2 regions of the Prevotella sp. P5-126 genome follow, and region 2 is predicted to be linked to the other one. Evidence: riboswitches for the same ligand, from Rfam matches in the RefSeq annotation. Region 2 holds a riboswitch; the other holds the start of a gene.
What was found. Region 2 has a riboswitch for cobalamin ahead of CIK90_RS00335 (TonB-dependent receptor). Riboswitches for the same ligand answer to the same signal wherever they lie in the genome.

Region 1: another riboswitch for cobalamin. It lies ahead of CIK90_RS05730 (TonB-dependent siderophore receptor); the one in region 2 lies ahead of CIK90_RS00335 (TonB-dependent receptor).

The regions. Positions count from the first base shown of each region.
Region 1 is NZ_NPIZ01000053.1:185,988-193,510, reverse strand. Features, by position in the region: gene asnB (asparagine synthase B) at 1-1,588, shown strand, start outside; gene CIK90_RS05735 (cobyrinate a,c-diamide synthase) at 2,209-3,507, opposite strand; cobalamin riboswitch at 3,588-3,782, shown strand; gene CIK90_RS05730 (TonB-dependent siderophore receptor) at 3,868-6,009, shown strand; gene CIK90_RS05725 (sirohydrochlorin cobaltochelatase) at 5,996-7,099, shown strand; gene CIK90_RS05720 (TonB-dependent siderophore receptor) at 7,130-7,523, shown strand, end outside.
Region 2 is NZ_NPIZ01000001.1:72,758-80,280, reverse strand. Features, by position in the region: gene CIK90_RS00345 (ABC transporter substrate-binding protein) at 1-1,124, opposite strand, end outside; gene CIK90_RS00340 (YncE family protein) at 1,135-2,325, opposite strand; gene CIK90_RS00335 (TonB-dependent receptor) at 2,365-4,383, opposite strand; cobalamin riboswitch at 4,426-4,616, opposite strand; gene CIK90_RS00330 (cobyric acid synthase) at 4,686-6,206, opposite strand; gene cbiB (adenosylcobinamide-phosphate synthase CbiB) at 6,264-7,205, opposite strand; gene CIK90_RS00320 (UDP-N-acetyl glucosamine 2-epimerase) at 7,221-7,523, opposite strand, start outside.

The sequences.
Region 1 (7,523 bases), on a different contig from region 2:
GAAAATACGTCATCGTGGTCCAGACTGGAGCGGTATCTATTGTGGAGGCCATGCCATTCTCGCCCACGAACGTTTGTCTATCGTCGATCCTGAGTCAGGTCAGCAACCTCTTTATAGTCCCGATCGCTGCCAAGTGCTTGCCGTCAATGGCGAGATTTATAACCATAAGGACCTTCGCGAGCGCTATAAGGATCAATACCAATTTCAAACCGGTTCCGATTGCGAGGTTATTTTAGCCTTATATCGCGACCGTGGCATCGATTTCCTTGAAGAATTGAATGGCATATTCGCTTTCGCGCTCTACGACGAAACGCGCGATGAGTTTCTCATCGCCCGCGATCCGATAGGTGTCATCCCTCTTTATATCGGCTATGATGCCGATGGCAAGGTCTATGTAGCCTCTGAATTGAAGGCGCTTGAAGGTCAGTGCGACCACTACGAACCATTTCTGCCAGGCCATTACTACTGGAGTGGCGAGGGAAAGATGCATCGGTATTACCATCGTGATTGGATGGATTACGACCAGGTGAAGGACAATAAGGCCAGTGTGACTGCTATCCATGACGGTCTTGAAGCCGCTGTACGCCGCCAACTGATGAGCGATGTACCCTACGGCGTGTTGCTCAGCGGTGGTCTTGATAGCAGTATCATCTCAGCCGTAGCCGAGAAATATGCCGATATGCGTATTGAAGACGACAGTAAGACCAAAGCCTATTGGCCCCGTCTTCATAGTTTTGCCGTTGGATTGAAGGGAGCGCCCGACCTTGCCAAAGCCCGTTTGGTGGCCGACCACATAGGCACTGTCCACCACGAAATCAACTATACCATTCAAGAAGGCCTTGATGCCATCCGCGATGTCATCTATTTTATCGAGACGTATGATGTCACTACCGTACGTGCCTCTACTCCGATGTATCTCCTTGCCCGTGTCATCAAGTCGATGGGTATTAAGATGGTACTCTCTGGCGAAGGAGCCGACGAGATATTCGGCGGTTATCTCTATTTCCACAAAGCGCCCGATGCGCGTGCTTTCCATGAAGAAACGGTGCGCAAACTCTCTAAGCTTTATCTCTACGACTGCCTCCGTGCCAACAAGAGTCTTGCTGCATGGGGTGTGGAAGGTCGTGTGCCATTCCTCGACAAAGAGTTTCTCGACATCGCTATGCGCACCAATCCTGAGGCAAAACTCTGTCCCGGCATGATGATGGAGAAGAAGATTTTGCGTCAAGCCTTTGCAGATATGTTGCCCGATGAAGTGGCATGGCGCCAGAAGGAGCAGTTCTCCGATGGTGTGGGCTACTCGTGGATCGACACGCTGAAAGCCGTTACCGCAGCCGCTGTGACCGACGAACAGATGGCACATGCCGCCGAGCGCTTCCCCATCAATACGCCACAGAATAAGGAAGAGTACTACTATCGCAGCATTTTTGCTGAGCATTTCCCTTCCGATAGTGCAGCTCGCAGTGTTCCAAGTGTGCCAAGCGTGGCATGCAGCACTGCCGAAGCATTGGCATGGGACCGTTCGTTCCAACATCTGAACGACCCCAGTGGTCGTGCTGTGAAGGGTGTTCACGAGCAGGCATATTAAGTCTGTGTTTTCTCCAGCCGATGTTTTTATGCTGGCAACAATGTCAGGTAGTAGTACTTTCTACAGTTTTTCAACTCCAAACAGTTGATATCCCCTACTCTTTTCAGTCTCCGACACGCTGTTTGTCGGAGACTGTTTTTCTTTCATTCCGCATCACTTCTCAGCCGTAGCTGACAGTTGTTTCAGCAGACAGTGGGTTGCGTATCGTCCTGATACCCTGTTTTTCAGTGATTTTTTTGATATGGTGTAACCTATTGGTATATAGAAGATTAAATACCTATAAGCGTCATGTGGTTCAGCAAACTCAATGAATTTGCTGACCAAACTCATTGAAATTGCATAGTCATCAACGTCATTCAGCATCATCGAGAACGTCATTCAACGTCATCGAGAACGTCATTCAGCATGGCTGCAAACGTCATGTAGTTGAGCAAAACAAATTGATTTGCCGAGGAAAACAAATTGATTTGCTGAGGAAAACAAATTGATTTGCTGAGGAAAACAAATTGATTTGCTGAGGAAAGTATGTTGAAAAGTGTTGAAACGTACATTATATCAGTACGTTATGCTTATTGTGTAGCAGTGGCAACAAAGGTCTTTTGTCCTACTGTGGTTTATTGTCATTTGCCAAAGAACGGCACTTCGTCCTGCCAATACAAGTGGGTATAGCTCGCCACCACATTGCCTTCGATGATAAACGGCGAAGGCGTTTGCTCATTGCGAGCGTTAAACACATCGGCGCCGGAGTGGGGCAGTGGCGGCAAAAACTGGGAGTAATGAAACTCATGACCGCGATATTCCTTCTCTCCAACTATCACGCGGCGATAGCCTAAAGATAGTTTTCGGTCGCTCTTTCGGCTGCCAATAGAGTAGGGCAGTACGCCACACATCTCGTACGTACCTTCGTCGCTGACGATATCCTTGCAGAGATACATCATGCCGCCACACTCCGCCAGTATCTTTCCGCCACTGATGGCATAGCGGCGTATGCTCGCTCTGGTTTGTTGGGCGCGTTGCAATGCCTCTAAATGCTGTTCGGGATAGCCTCCCGGCAGATAGAGTAGGGTGGTGTCTGCCGGTATCGGCTGGTTGTCTTCGGGATTGAAAAAGGTAACCCTGCCCAAGCGTTGCAGTAAATCGATATGGTGCTGATAGACAAACGAAAACGAATCGTCGTTGCGAGCCACTACGATGTGGCAGTCTGATAGTGGTCTATCGGTGTGATGGTCGATAGTTTCCTGCGGTCTCTCGCCACTTGTCAGCAGCAACAACCGGTCTATATCCACATGCTGTTCCACAAGGTCTGCCATCTCGTCCATATCCGTGGTACGACTAAAGTCCAGTCCCAAATAGCGCGACGAAGCCTCCGCTTGTCGCTGGCGCGGTACACATCCCAGACACACCAACCCTGCATCGGCTGCCGCCTCACGCAGCATGAGGTCGTGGCGTGGACTTCCCACCTTATTGAATATAACACCCTTGACATGGACATCGGCATCGTAACGCGCCAAACCCTGTAGCAGTGGTGCCACCGAATAGCCCGTATGGCTGGCATCTACCACCAGTATTACCGGCAAATGGAGTGTGGCTGCCACATGTGCCGCACTGCCTTGCTGGCGCTGAAAGCCGTCGAAAAGTCCCATCATGCCCTCCACCACACATATATCGGCATCGCGCGAAGCCTCAGAGTAGATAGCCTTCACGTGCGAATCTGTCGCCATGAAGAGGTCGAGGTTGTATGACGATCGGTGGCACGCCATACCGTGATATTTTGTATCGATATAGTCGGGACCGCACTTAAACGGTTGCACCACCCTGCCGCGACGCACCAGCGCCGCCATCATACCAATGGAAATGGTGGTCTTGCCCGACCCAGATGCCGGTGCCGCTATTAGAAATTGGGCGAAAGTATGCTTCATGGGTGCGAAATTACAAAAAAGGAGGATAATAATCCGATTTTTCTATGATTTTTTTGCCATATAACATAAAATGACTACATTTGCACCCGGAAAGAAAAGGCAATCAACGGCAGATGCCGTATGATGCAAGGGAATCCGGTGAAAGACCGGAGCTGTACCTGCAGCTGTAATCCCCCTTTGAAGCAAGTTTGTCAGTATAACGCCACTGAGGCAACTCGGGAAGGTATGACAGACTGGGGAGAGCCAGAAGACCTGCCTTATATGTTCTATCTCAGGCAAACGCCCAGACAAGACATTGCGCCCTCAGGATTAAGGGTTGACAATTTCCTATTTTATTTTAGAATGAATTATAAGGGTATTATGACTTGCAGAAACATTGCGGGTCTGCTACTTGCTATAGTAGTGTGTCCGCCGGTTTTAGCACAGAAAACCATTGAGAGCAAGGAGTCGCTGCAAGAGGTTGTGGTGACAGGAACTGGTACGCGCCACTTGTTGAAAGATGCTCCGGTACAGACCGAAGTCATCAATCGGCAGGTGCTGAAAACCTTTGCCGGACGCAGCATCGAAGACATACTCTCCCAGTTGTCAGCATCGTTCGACTTCGAACAGGGCGACATGGGATCGCAAATGCAGATGAACGGACTGGGCAATTCCTATATCCTAATACTCATCGACGGTAAGCGCCTGCATGGTGATGTAGGCGGACAAAACGACCTCGGACTTATCGACCCCAACAATATTGAGCGCATCGAGATTGTCAAGGGTGCCTCGTCGGCACTCTATGGAAGCGATGCCATAGCCGGAGTCATCAATATTATCACCCGTAAGCATAATGAAGGCGTGATGCTTGAAAACAAGACACGCTACGGATCGCATAACGATGTGAGACAGCACAACGGCATTGCCCTGCGCTTTGGACAATGGAAATCATACACCAACTTTCAACTTCAGCACAACGACGGATGGCAGAATACCGCCACCGAACATACACCAAGTTCGGCAACACCCGTCACCGACTCGAAAAGCAAAACTGCAAACGAGTTTACCAATTGGCAGATAGCAGAGCGGTTGGTATGGAATCCTACCCAACAATTAGAACTCTATGCCGAAGGATCATGGTATCAGAAGGGTATATACCGCAAGAGCGGCAAATATCCCAAATATGATGTCTATAACTATGACCTAAAGTATAAGAACGCTTCAGCCGTTGCCGGCATGCAATGGACCACTAATCGCGGTGACCTCGTCACGGCAGATGTCAGTTGGAACAAACATGCCTATTACCACGCTTTCACCTCGACAACACTGGCAGAAGGCTTCGATGAAGATGGCAACTTCATTCTCGACTACCCCTATTTCACCGGACAAAAACTGCTGATGAGCAATCAGGAGCGCACCATGTTTAATCTAAAAGGTGTGTTTGCACTCACCCCAACCAACAAACTCAGCGCCGGTATTGAGGCACGCTACGATTATCTCAAAGCTCCTGCAAGCATCAAAGGACGCACCGCCGACGATAATACCGAGGCCATCTATGTGCAAGACGAACTCCAACTGCTGCACATCCTCCAGGTGACAGCCGGACTCCGACTCAACCGCAACGAGAGTTTCGGATGGAAACTTACCCCCAAACTCTCTACCATGCTTAAACTTGGCGACTTCAGACTTAGAGCATCGTGGAGCCAGGGATTTAAGACACCCACCATCAAAGAGCTCAATTACCAGTATGCACGCGACATGAGCGGCATCATTCTGTTTTTGGGAAATCCAGACCTGAAGGCACAAACCAGCAATTACTTCTCGCTAAACGGCGAATATACCATAGGTCATTTCAACGTATCTGTTACGGGATATTATAATAAGGTGGATGATATGATAGCCTTGGTAACCATACCCAAGAGCGAAGCACCAGACGTTTACCGCCAACAGTATGGTGAGATGCTCAGTAAAGTGCGTCGCTATCACAACATGGAAGATGCCAAAACCTATGGTGTGGATGTCAATCTGCGATACACCACAGACCATCTGAGTATCGGGGCAGGGTATAGTTACCTTGATACCAAAGCCAATATCTACGACACCACACACGACAGAATGGTCAATGTCACCATCGATGGCATGGCACACCATAAAGCCAACGTCTTCGCTACATGGAACCATCAGTTTGCCACCAACTATCAGATGGGTGTCGGCATCTATGGCAAGATGTCAACCAAACGCTACTATCAGACCAACGGCAACGGTAAGGGATACCAGATATGGCGTCTCAGCACCACCCACGACCTTGGAAAAAGTAAACACATGACCTACCGTATAGAGGCTGGAGTGGATAATATCTTCAACTATGTGGATAAAACTCCACACGGATTACACCTCGGTACCAACACATCGGGTACTACGCTTTTCGCCTCGCTGACTGTCAGATTTGCGAAAGGAAAGAAGATTAGAAACATTTTTAATAATCAACATTATAACAAACAAAAAGACAATGAAGAAGATTAAATTTCTCATGATGGCAGCCGTAGCATTGCTGACTGCCTCAACATTCGTTGCTTGTGGTGACGACGACGATGACTCCAAGGGCGGACAACTGTCAAACATGGAGCGTTACCAGCAGGAAGTAGATGCTACCGTTAAGTCACAGAAGAAAAACGACAAGGCTATTCTCGTCGTTGCATTTGGTTCGACATGGCAGCAGGCATACGATGCTTTCGACCTTACCGTAGAGGAATACAAGAAAGAATTCCCTGGTTACGACGTCTATCTGTCGTTCTCTTCAGCTATCTGTATCAACCGTGCTATGGCTGGCGAACACGTAAAGCCCCGCAACTTCTATGAGCCAAAATACTGGCTGGAGGCTTTCGGACGTGTGCAGTATAAGGAAATCATCGTTCAGTCTATGCAGGTGATTCCCGGAGAAGAATACACACGTGTCATCAACGCTATGAAAGACTTCGCTAACAACTCTAACGGTGACCTCGACGATAAGTATCTGAGCACCATGACCCTTAAGCTGGGCTATCCTCTGATGGCTGAATATCCTTCAGACGTGAATAAGTTGGCTAAGGCACTCAACGACAACTTCAGTTCTTATGCACAGAAAGGCGCTTTGTTGTTCATGGGTCACGGTAACCCCGACACCTACGATACCTACAAAGCTAATGTTCGCTACACCCAGTTGGAAACAGCCCTGAAGGCTTACAACTCTAACTACTATGTAGGAACTGTTGATATGAAGGAGAACTTCAAAACTCACGTTCACCAGCGCATGGCCAACGATGGCATCACCAGCGGTAAGGTATATTGCGCTCCGCTGATGTCTATCGCCGGTGACCACGCCCACAACGATATGGCTGGTGACGACGATGCTTGGGACAATGGATTTGAGACCAACGACGAAGGTGAGGTTGAAGACACCAGTTGGAAGATGTATTTCAAACACATGGGATACACCATCGAGGACGATAGCTATACCGACGACAAGGGAATTGTAAAGGGTCTGCTTGAGTTTGCCAATGTCCGCGCACTCTATAAAGCACACACCAAGAACGCTGAAACTGTGGATTACTATCACTCAAAGAACCCCGAATAAACCAGAAACAAACATAAAATCTGATAAACTTTGAAGACCAACAGACTACTCGTTATCTTCGCCTTATCAGTAAACGCAATAGTTGCATCGGCACAGATCCACAGCAAAAGCGGATCGGCAGATGCTGACAAACAGATGAGCCTCAATCCCGTTGTAGTGACGGGGTCGGGGCATCATCAGCGTTTGGGAGTCACTGCTACACCGGTGCACGTACTCTCGGCGAAGGAAATCAAAGAGCAGGGCATCACTACATTTGCTGATGCGCTCACACATACTATGCCGCAACTTTCCATGGCACCTAATGCCATGGGGTCGCAACTCCGTTTGAACGGACTCGGAGGAAAGTATATTCTCATCCTCATCAATGGACATAAACTCAGTGGAGACATCTCCAACAACGCAGATCTCAATCGCATCAACATGG
Region 2 (7,523 bases):
TCGAAATAGCGTAAGTGTTTTGATTGGATCAAATTCGGATGAAGTATCTGGATGATGTCAGAAAGCAATAGGTCAGGACGAAATGGAGTTTCTTCATAAAAAGATGTCTTCTCTACATTACATCCATAAACTTCATTCTGACGAAATGCTTTCAGCATCTTATAACCGTCGCGCTCCCCTAAGAGATCTGCCTTCGTATAGGTATGGTCACTACTATAACGGAACAGCCAGACGTCAGCTTCGCCAGCTCGTTCTAAAACATTCTCAAAGGGCAGAGCCAGACTTCCTCCATGGGTATCGTTCTCCCAAGGGTAGTCACCACCCGCATCTTTAACCATCTGCCCAATGGTGCTGCGTCCACCGGGAACATGCCATACAGAACCTGTCATCTTGTCGAAAAGCACAGTACGGCGATGTCCTCCATGACGAGCCTTTGAAGCTTGTTGTTGAAGCATGTGGTAACAGCTATCTACACAAGCGAAAAGGCTGTCTGCCTCCTGTTCACGTCCAAGAAGCAATCCATAGAATCGCATCCATTCTGCACGTGCCAACGGAGAGTTTTCCATATACTCTGCACATTCTACAATAGGAATATTGATTTCCTCAACCTTTCCATAGCCACCGCTGTTTTCAAAAGGAGAAAGCATGATTATATCGGGCTTCACATCCATAATCTTCTCTACCATGGGTTGCATTCCACTACCGCAATCTGCTATTTTACCAGCTTTTACCCCTTGTTGGACAAATGGCAGTTTGATATATTTCAAATCAGCAACAGCCACTATCTTGTCCTGTGCTCCAAGCATACCGAGTAAAGAACAATGAACTGTGGTAAATACAGCAGAATGCTCTACGGGTGTACGGATAATGGTAGCCTGTGCAGGCAGTAATGCTTGATCTGGTAACTGTTCGTCTTTCGGAACCAATACATAGGTATGAAGAGTCTTCCCTGATTTCCAAGGATTACGGATTTGAGCCATCGTATATCCCTCATGACGCACAATAGTCAACAAAGAGGAATATTTTAAATGAAGCGTGTCGCCACCATCCTGCACTTCGGCCATTCGGCCTCCGCAGGATGACAGCAACACGGTCATCATTCCAAACAGGATGAACTGACGCATCTCTGTCTATTTAATATTTGATCACATTAGTGGTAACGTTGAAAGCAAAAGCGCAAGGACCTACACCTGCAGTAGCGCCCCACACTTTAGCATTCTTTGAAGCGGATACAAAAACGCCATGTTGTGAATATTCAACGTTGAACATGAAGATCTTGCTATTTGCCTTATAATCAGTTTTGTCAGTATCAGCATTCTTCACGTTAGAAGCAATGAACACGGTACCGACAACCGGATCAACACCAATACATGCAGGGATAATCTCGTTATTAGTATCTGTGTAGAAAGTAGATGTTCCCTGGCTTAAAAGATTATAGACCTGATAAGTAGTCTTGACTGGTTTATAAGAAGCGTCGAACTCAGTATAATAACCAAAGATATTGCTACCAATGCAATCCATGTCGTTGGCATCCATCAGACGTGTCACCTCGTTATTTTTGGCAGAAATCTTATATACACCAGACTTCTTATCGCCATAGTTTCCAAAATCAAGTACATACATATCGCCAGCAGCAGTCAAGACAATCTTCTGTGGATTGACAATATTATCATTCTTAATCAGACTTCCAGAACCTGTAGTCAGGTCGATAATAGAAATAGAAGGTTTGGTACATGCTGCATAATCAGAATTGCAGACATACAGTTTTTTATCTGCCACGCTGATGCCCTCTGGGAAAGAACCAGCCTCATAGATACCTTGTCGAGTGAATGTTGTGGTGTCAATTGCAACTACATATCCATTACCTTTAGTTGTAGCGTTCCAATTCTCATCATACGAAGATTCAGACTTGCCGTAGAATGAAATATACACCTTGTCGCCTGAAGCTGTAAGGTGACGAGGTTTGAGACAACCCTCACCAAAAGTCACATTGGTCTTGATCTGTCTGAGAGACTTCAATGTCTTGGCATCAACCACTTCAAGAGTATTCTCACCAGTTACGGCAATATACATCTTACTACCATAAACCAAAGCATCATTAGGAGTACCACCTAAGGAACGACCATTCTGTGCTTGGAACTGCTTGTTGGCAACCTGATTAGAGGTATAATCGAGGTATGAAACGCTACCATCGATGTTGCTGCTCATGTTTCCACTACATACAAGGAATGCACCTTTTGTTACAGGAACAATGTATTCATGCTGTTCATTGTCGTTGTCATCACAGGCGGTAAACATAGCTGCTCCCATGAGCAGTACTGCCATACTTAATAAATGTTTTTTCATTTTGAATAAATAATTTAATTATAATTTGTAATTGATTGATATCATCCAACTTCTGCCGGGCATCGGATAATGAGCCACGATACAGTATTGTTTATTAAAGAGATTTTTAATGTCTCCACGAATTTCTACATGATGGTTTCCAAAATGGATTTGTTTATATGCTGTCAAGCCAAAATCAACATAGCCTTCTATCATTGTTGAAGGATAATGCTCGTTGTTAGGCCAACGGCTACTCATACCTGTCGCATGCAGTATTAAGTTTATCCAAGGATTCTCATAAGCAACAGAACCACTTGCTGTATGTTGAGGCATATAGGCAATCTGCTTATTGTAGTTGGGCGACTCAGGATTAGTTCGGTTTTGCACCTTTTGCAAACTATAACTTCCAGAGAGCATCAACCCATGAGCTTTATTGAACTGGTGTTCAACCTGCATTGTTGCGTCGATGCCTATACTGCGCACGTTACCGACATTGATACACGTCCAAACAAACATATTATATGGTACTGCTACTATCATGTCTTTCACCTTATTGATATAACTGTCAAACATAAACATTGCAGTAGTGTAACGTGAGAGATGAGGTGAGTATGTCACACCTATATTCCACTGGTCAGTTAATTCGGGATTCAATTCGGTACTGCCATAATGATAGTAGTAACTCTCATTAAAGGTGGGAGAACGAAAAATATTTTTGTAACTGGCACGCAGAAAGAGTTCCTCATCTTCAAGCAGTTTGTATGACAACGACAGCGATGGTGAGAGACGACGCATATTTCGTGCAGAATTTATTTGCACATCGGTACGATCTGTCTGTTCGACGTTCTTCTGACGGTTGATAAAAAGCGAATGCAACAGTTTTCCCGTCATGACCCAACGACCAGTTTGATATTTTACAGTAACGGACTGAAGAATACTATGGCGAAACGGATGTCCAATAATGGCGCGCCATGAACTGCCATTCAGATTGTTAAAAGAATAATCTGCAGAATAATCCATTGCCCAATGTTTCGTTGGGACAAACAGCAGGGCAGCAGAAGCATAATATTCCCGTTGCCAATAACTTGCATCGTTAACAGCGCCAGGCATTAGTTTGTCGTGATAGATAGATTCGTACCAATTTACTTTGGCAATGGTTTTCAACGCCCACGTATTTCCCCAACGTTTTTGGTACCCCGCCTGTACAAAGAAGTTGCGGTCATGAAGAGTCTCCCCACTTACGTTAGTATAATAATGGACGATACCAGGCAACTGACGTGAATTGTCATAATAGTAAATCTTACCTGTCAATCGATTTGTTGCATGAGGTTGCCATGAAAAGTTTAACTCGCCATGTCCGCTACTCATGAGACTGTTAGTACGACGATCTTTCGTCACAGTCTTTACATTTCTAATCTCATAAGGATAATCATTCTCGGCATAAATATATTCAGCTACAGCAGACACGGCAAAGGCCTTAGAAAAACTCTGTTCATATCGCAAATAGGGACTAACATATCCGAATGACCCCATCTTCAACTGAGAAGTTAAATGCGGTTTTCTTTCATCAGAAGGTAAAGGCAATGTCTGTATGTTGAGAACTGCTGATGATGCCGCCTGACGTGCAGGAATGAAAATATCATCATTATCACCAATTACCAACGATAACTTGGCGACATTATCAAGCGAATAACGAGAAAGGTCTATTTCGCCGCTCTGGCAATCACTAAGCATAACACCGTCATAACTTACACCGGTATGCTTTGCTCCAAAACCACGCACAGCCACGGTCTTCATGCCTCCTGCACCGCCATAGTCGCGTAGCGTAACGCCCGACATTCGATGAAGTGCGTCTGCCATATCTGTTACTCCCATAGTAAGCATGTCTTTTCGGTCCATCATTTGCAAAGGTGCTGTACTTGTGAGCATTCGCTTGCGCTGACTCTTAGTCACAGTCACTTCTTTCAATTGATGAACACGGCTTGTTATGGTGTCTGTCTGCGCCATTGCGCTTACAGAGACAAGCATTGCAATTATCGACAAATTGAATTTCTTCATATTTATAAACATCTCATCGCCTAGCCCAAGAGTACGATGAAAAATTTTGTTTATGCTTGGAATTGGTATTCTGACTTGTCAACCTGATCGCGAACGCCTTCCCGGTAACAAACCAGTGACTTTGTTGTTCACGTCGATATAGGGTTGTTTACAGCTGCCGGACAGTCGAGGATTTTCACCTCATTCCCTTCTATTCTCAATGCGTTTGCAAAATTACGAATTTGTAAGCGAAAAACAAAGAAGAATTATGTTTTTCTTTCTTTTGCCACAAATGCGACATCTGCTTTATCTGTCAGTTAAAGCTAATCAGACGTAGTAAGAATGCGATAAATGCGTTCCATGTCAACATGTTGTCTAACATGATCTGCCAACAAATCATATTGTTGGTTTTTATAGGTTTCATAGTCAAAGACAGACTGCTGTTGAGCATCTTTCAGATATGGTGACAATAAAACATCAACAATAGGTGCATTATCAAGTATTCCATGAATGTAGGTGCCCATGCAGCGATCATCAACGAAACATCCATCAGTTGTTTGGTTATTAAATAGATTCATCGACTGAGCATTGTCATCAAGTGTTGTCGTTCCCATGTGAATTTCATAACCGCGAAGCTTGACATTTTCATCTTTTACCAGCGTAGGACATTGGAATGTAACTTGTCGAGTAGTTTTTTCACCACCAATAACTGTCACGACAGGCAAAAGTCCCAACCCTGGCAATCGCTCGATTTCACCCTCGACATGATTCGGGTCTCGTACTTCCTTTCCCAAGATCTGATAGCCGCCACATATGCCTAGCACCGTAACGCCACGTTTTCGTGCTTCTACAACAGCTTTTGCCATTCCATTCTGACGTAACAGACAAAGATCATCTATCGTAGATTTGGATCCAGGAACGATGATGATATTTGCATCTTCAAGATCAGCAGGATTGTTGGTATAATAAAGATGCAGTCGTGAATCTTGTTCTAATGCATCAAAGTCTGTAAAATTGCTCATGTGGCGCAACAATACTACTGCAACATTTACCTTGCCTTTTACAGCCTGTCTCGACTTAACCTGCAGCGAGACACTATCCTCTTCTTCAATATGAATATCACGAAAATAAGGCAGGATACCGAGAACTGGTATTCCACATAGTTGCTCTATCATTTTCGCGCCTGATTCGAAGAGACTGATGTCTCCACGGAATTTATTGATAATAATACCTTTCATGTGACTTCGTTCTTCAGGTGTCATCAACATAATACTGCCATAAATACTAGCAAAAACGCCACCGCGGTCAATATCTGCAACAAGAATTACATTTGCATGGGCATAAAGAGCCATAGGCATATTGACAATATCTACCTCGCGCAAATTGATTTCAGAAACACTTCCTGCCCCTTCCATCACAATAGGATTGAAACGGGATGCCAAACGATTAAATGCTTCATGAGCAACATTACGAAAGCGATCTCGTCCTTCCTTTCGAAAATAGCTTCCAGCAGACTGATTGCTGTCAGGACGTCCCAACAAGACTACTTGCGATGTATGGTCAGACTGCGGTTTCAGCAAGATGGGATTCATATCGGCCTCACAAGGGATTCCTGCCGCTTCAGCTTGTACAGCCTGAGCGCGTCCTAATTCTAATCCATCGGGAGTGGCATACGAGTTGAGCGACATGTTTTGTGCTTTAAATGGAGCTGGGCGATATCCGTCTTGCCGAAATATTCTACAAAACGCAGCAGCTACAACACTCTTTCCAACATCACTTCCTGTTCCCACAAACATTAGTGGATTAAGTTTTTTCCTATGATTCGATTGTGAACTTATAGCCATTTGATAAATATTATAGTTTACATCTCAAAAACAAAGAAATATCAATTTTTTCTGTACTCAAAACAAAATCGATGCACATACAATTACCATCATAACAATCTCGACTCTTTGGTTAACACCAATGGCAATGATCATATCTTTCGTACTTAGTTGGCGATCACAGTCTCCGATATATGGTTTATAAAAACGTTGACCAAAATAATCATGAGATCCACCAAAACGACAATCAAGAATAGATGCTAATGCAGCTTCTGGATAGCCGCTATTAGGACTTGCATGCATTCTGCCATGTTTTGCTACAAAACGTAACCTGCTCCACCAACGATAAAAACTTGAAGTCAATATCATCATCAATGCTGTCAATCGAGCTGGTATGTAGTTGGCTACATCATCAATGCGTGCTGCCCAAGTTCCAAAACGAAGATAGCGTTCATTATGGTAACCTATCATAGAATCGAGAGTATTGACCATTTTATATGCCATCATTCCCGGCACGCCCAGTAGTACCAACCAAAAGAGTGGCGCCACGACACCATCGCTTAGGTTTTCTGACATGGTTTCTAATGCTGCCGAACGTACCTCCTGAGCTGTAAGATTAGCTGTGTCTCGCCCTACTATGCGAGCTACACGCTCACGTCCTTTGTGTAATGAAATATCAAGAGCGTAGAAAACTTGTCTAACTTCACGAATCAGTGTTGTTCCTGCCAAACAGTAAAACACAAGTATGGTTGTCACGGTCATCCATAGATAAACAGACACATCCAACGCTATTTTCAAAAGGTAATCGGTCAAGACAAAAGTCATTATAATAAGCACAACAGCCATTACCGCTCCCTTTGTCCGTTTCCAATGGCCTTTGTTTAATATTGTTTCGCACTTATGTATGATTTTACCAAACAGCACAACAGGATGCGGTAACCACATCGGGTCACCTAATATCTTATCCAACAGCCAAGCTACAAGAATTGGCAAAATGGAAATGGCCAAGATTGAACGCATTTGCTATTCTTAGTATTATAAATCAAGAAGCGTCTGTACAATACGCTCTGCCGAACGTCCATCCCAACGGTCAGGCAAATCACCATGTTTCCAATTGCCAGCCATCAGTAATTTCAAGGCATCATGCAATTTTTGGCAATCCTCACCTACTAACACATTAGTACCTACATTCACCGTTTCAATATGTTCTGTATAACTATTAAGAGTGATACATGGTACATGATTGAATGTGGCTTCTTCTGCCACATTACCAGAATCCGTTATCACACCTTTAGCATGTGCAGCAAGGTAACCAAATTCCAAATACGACAATGTTGG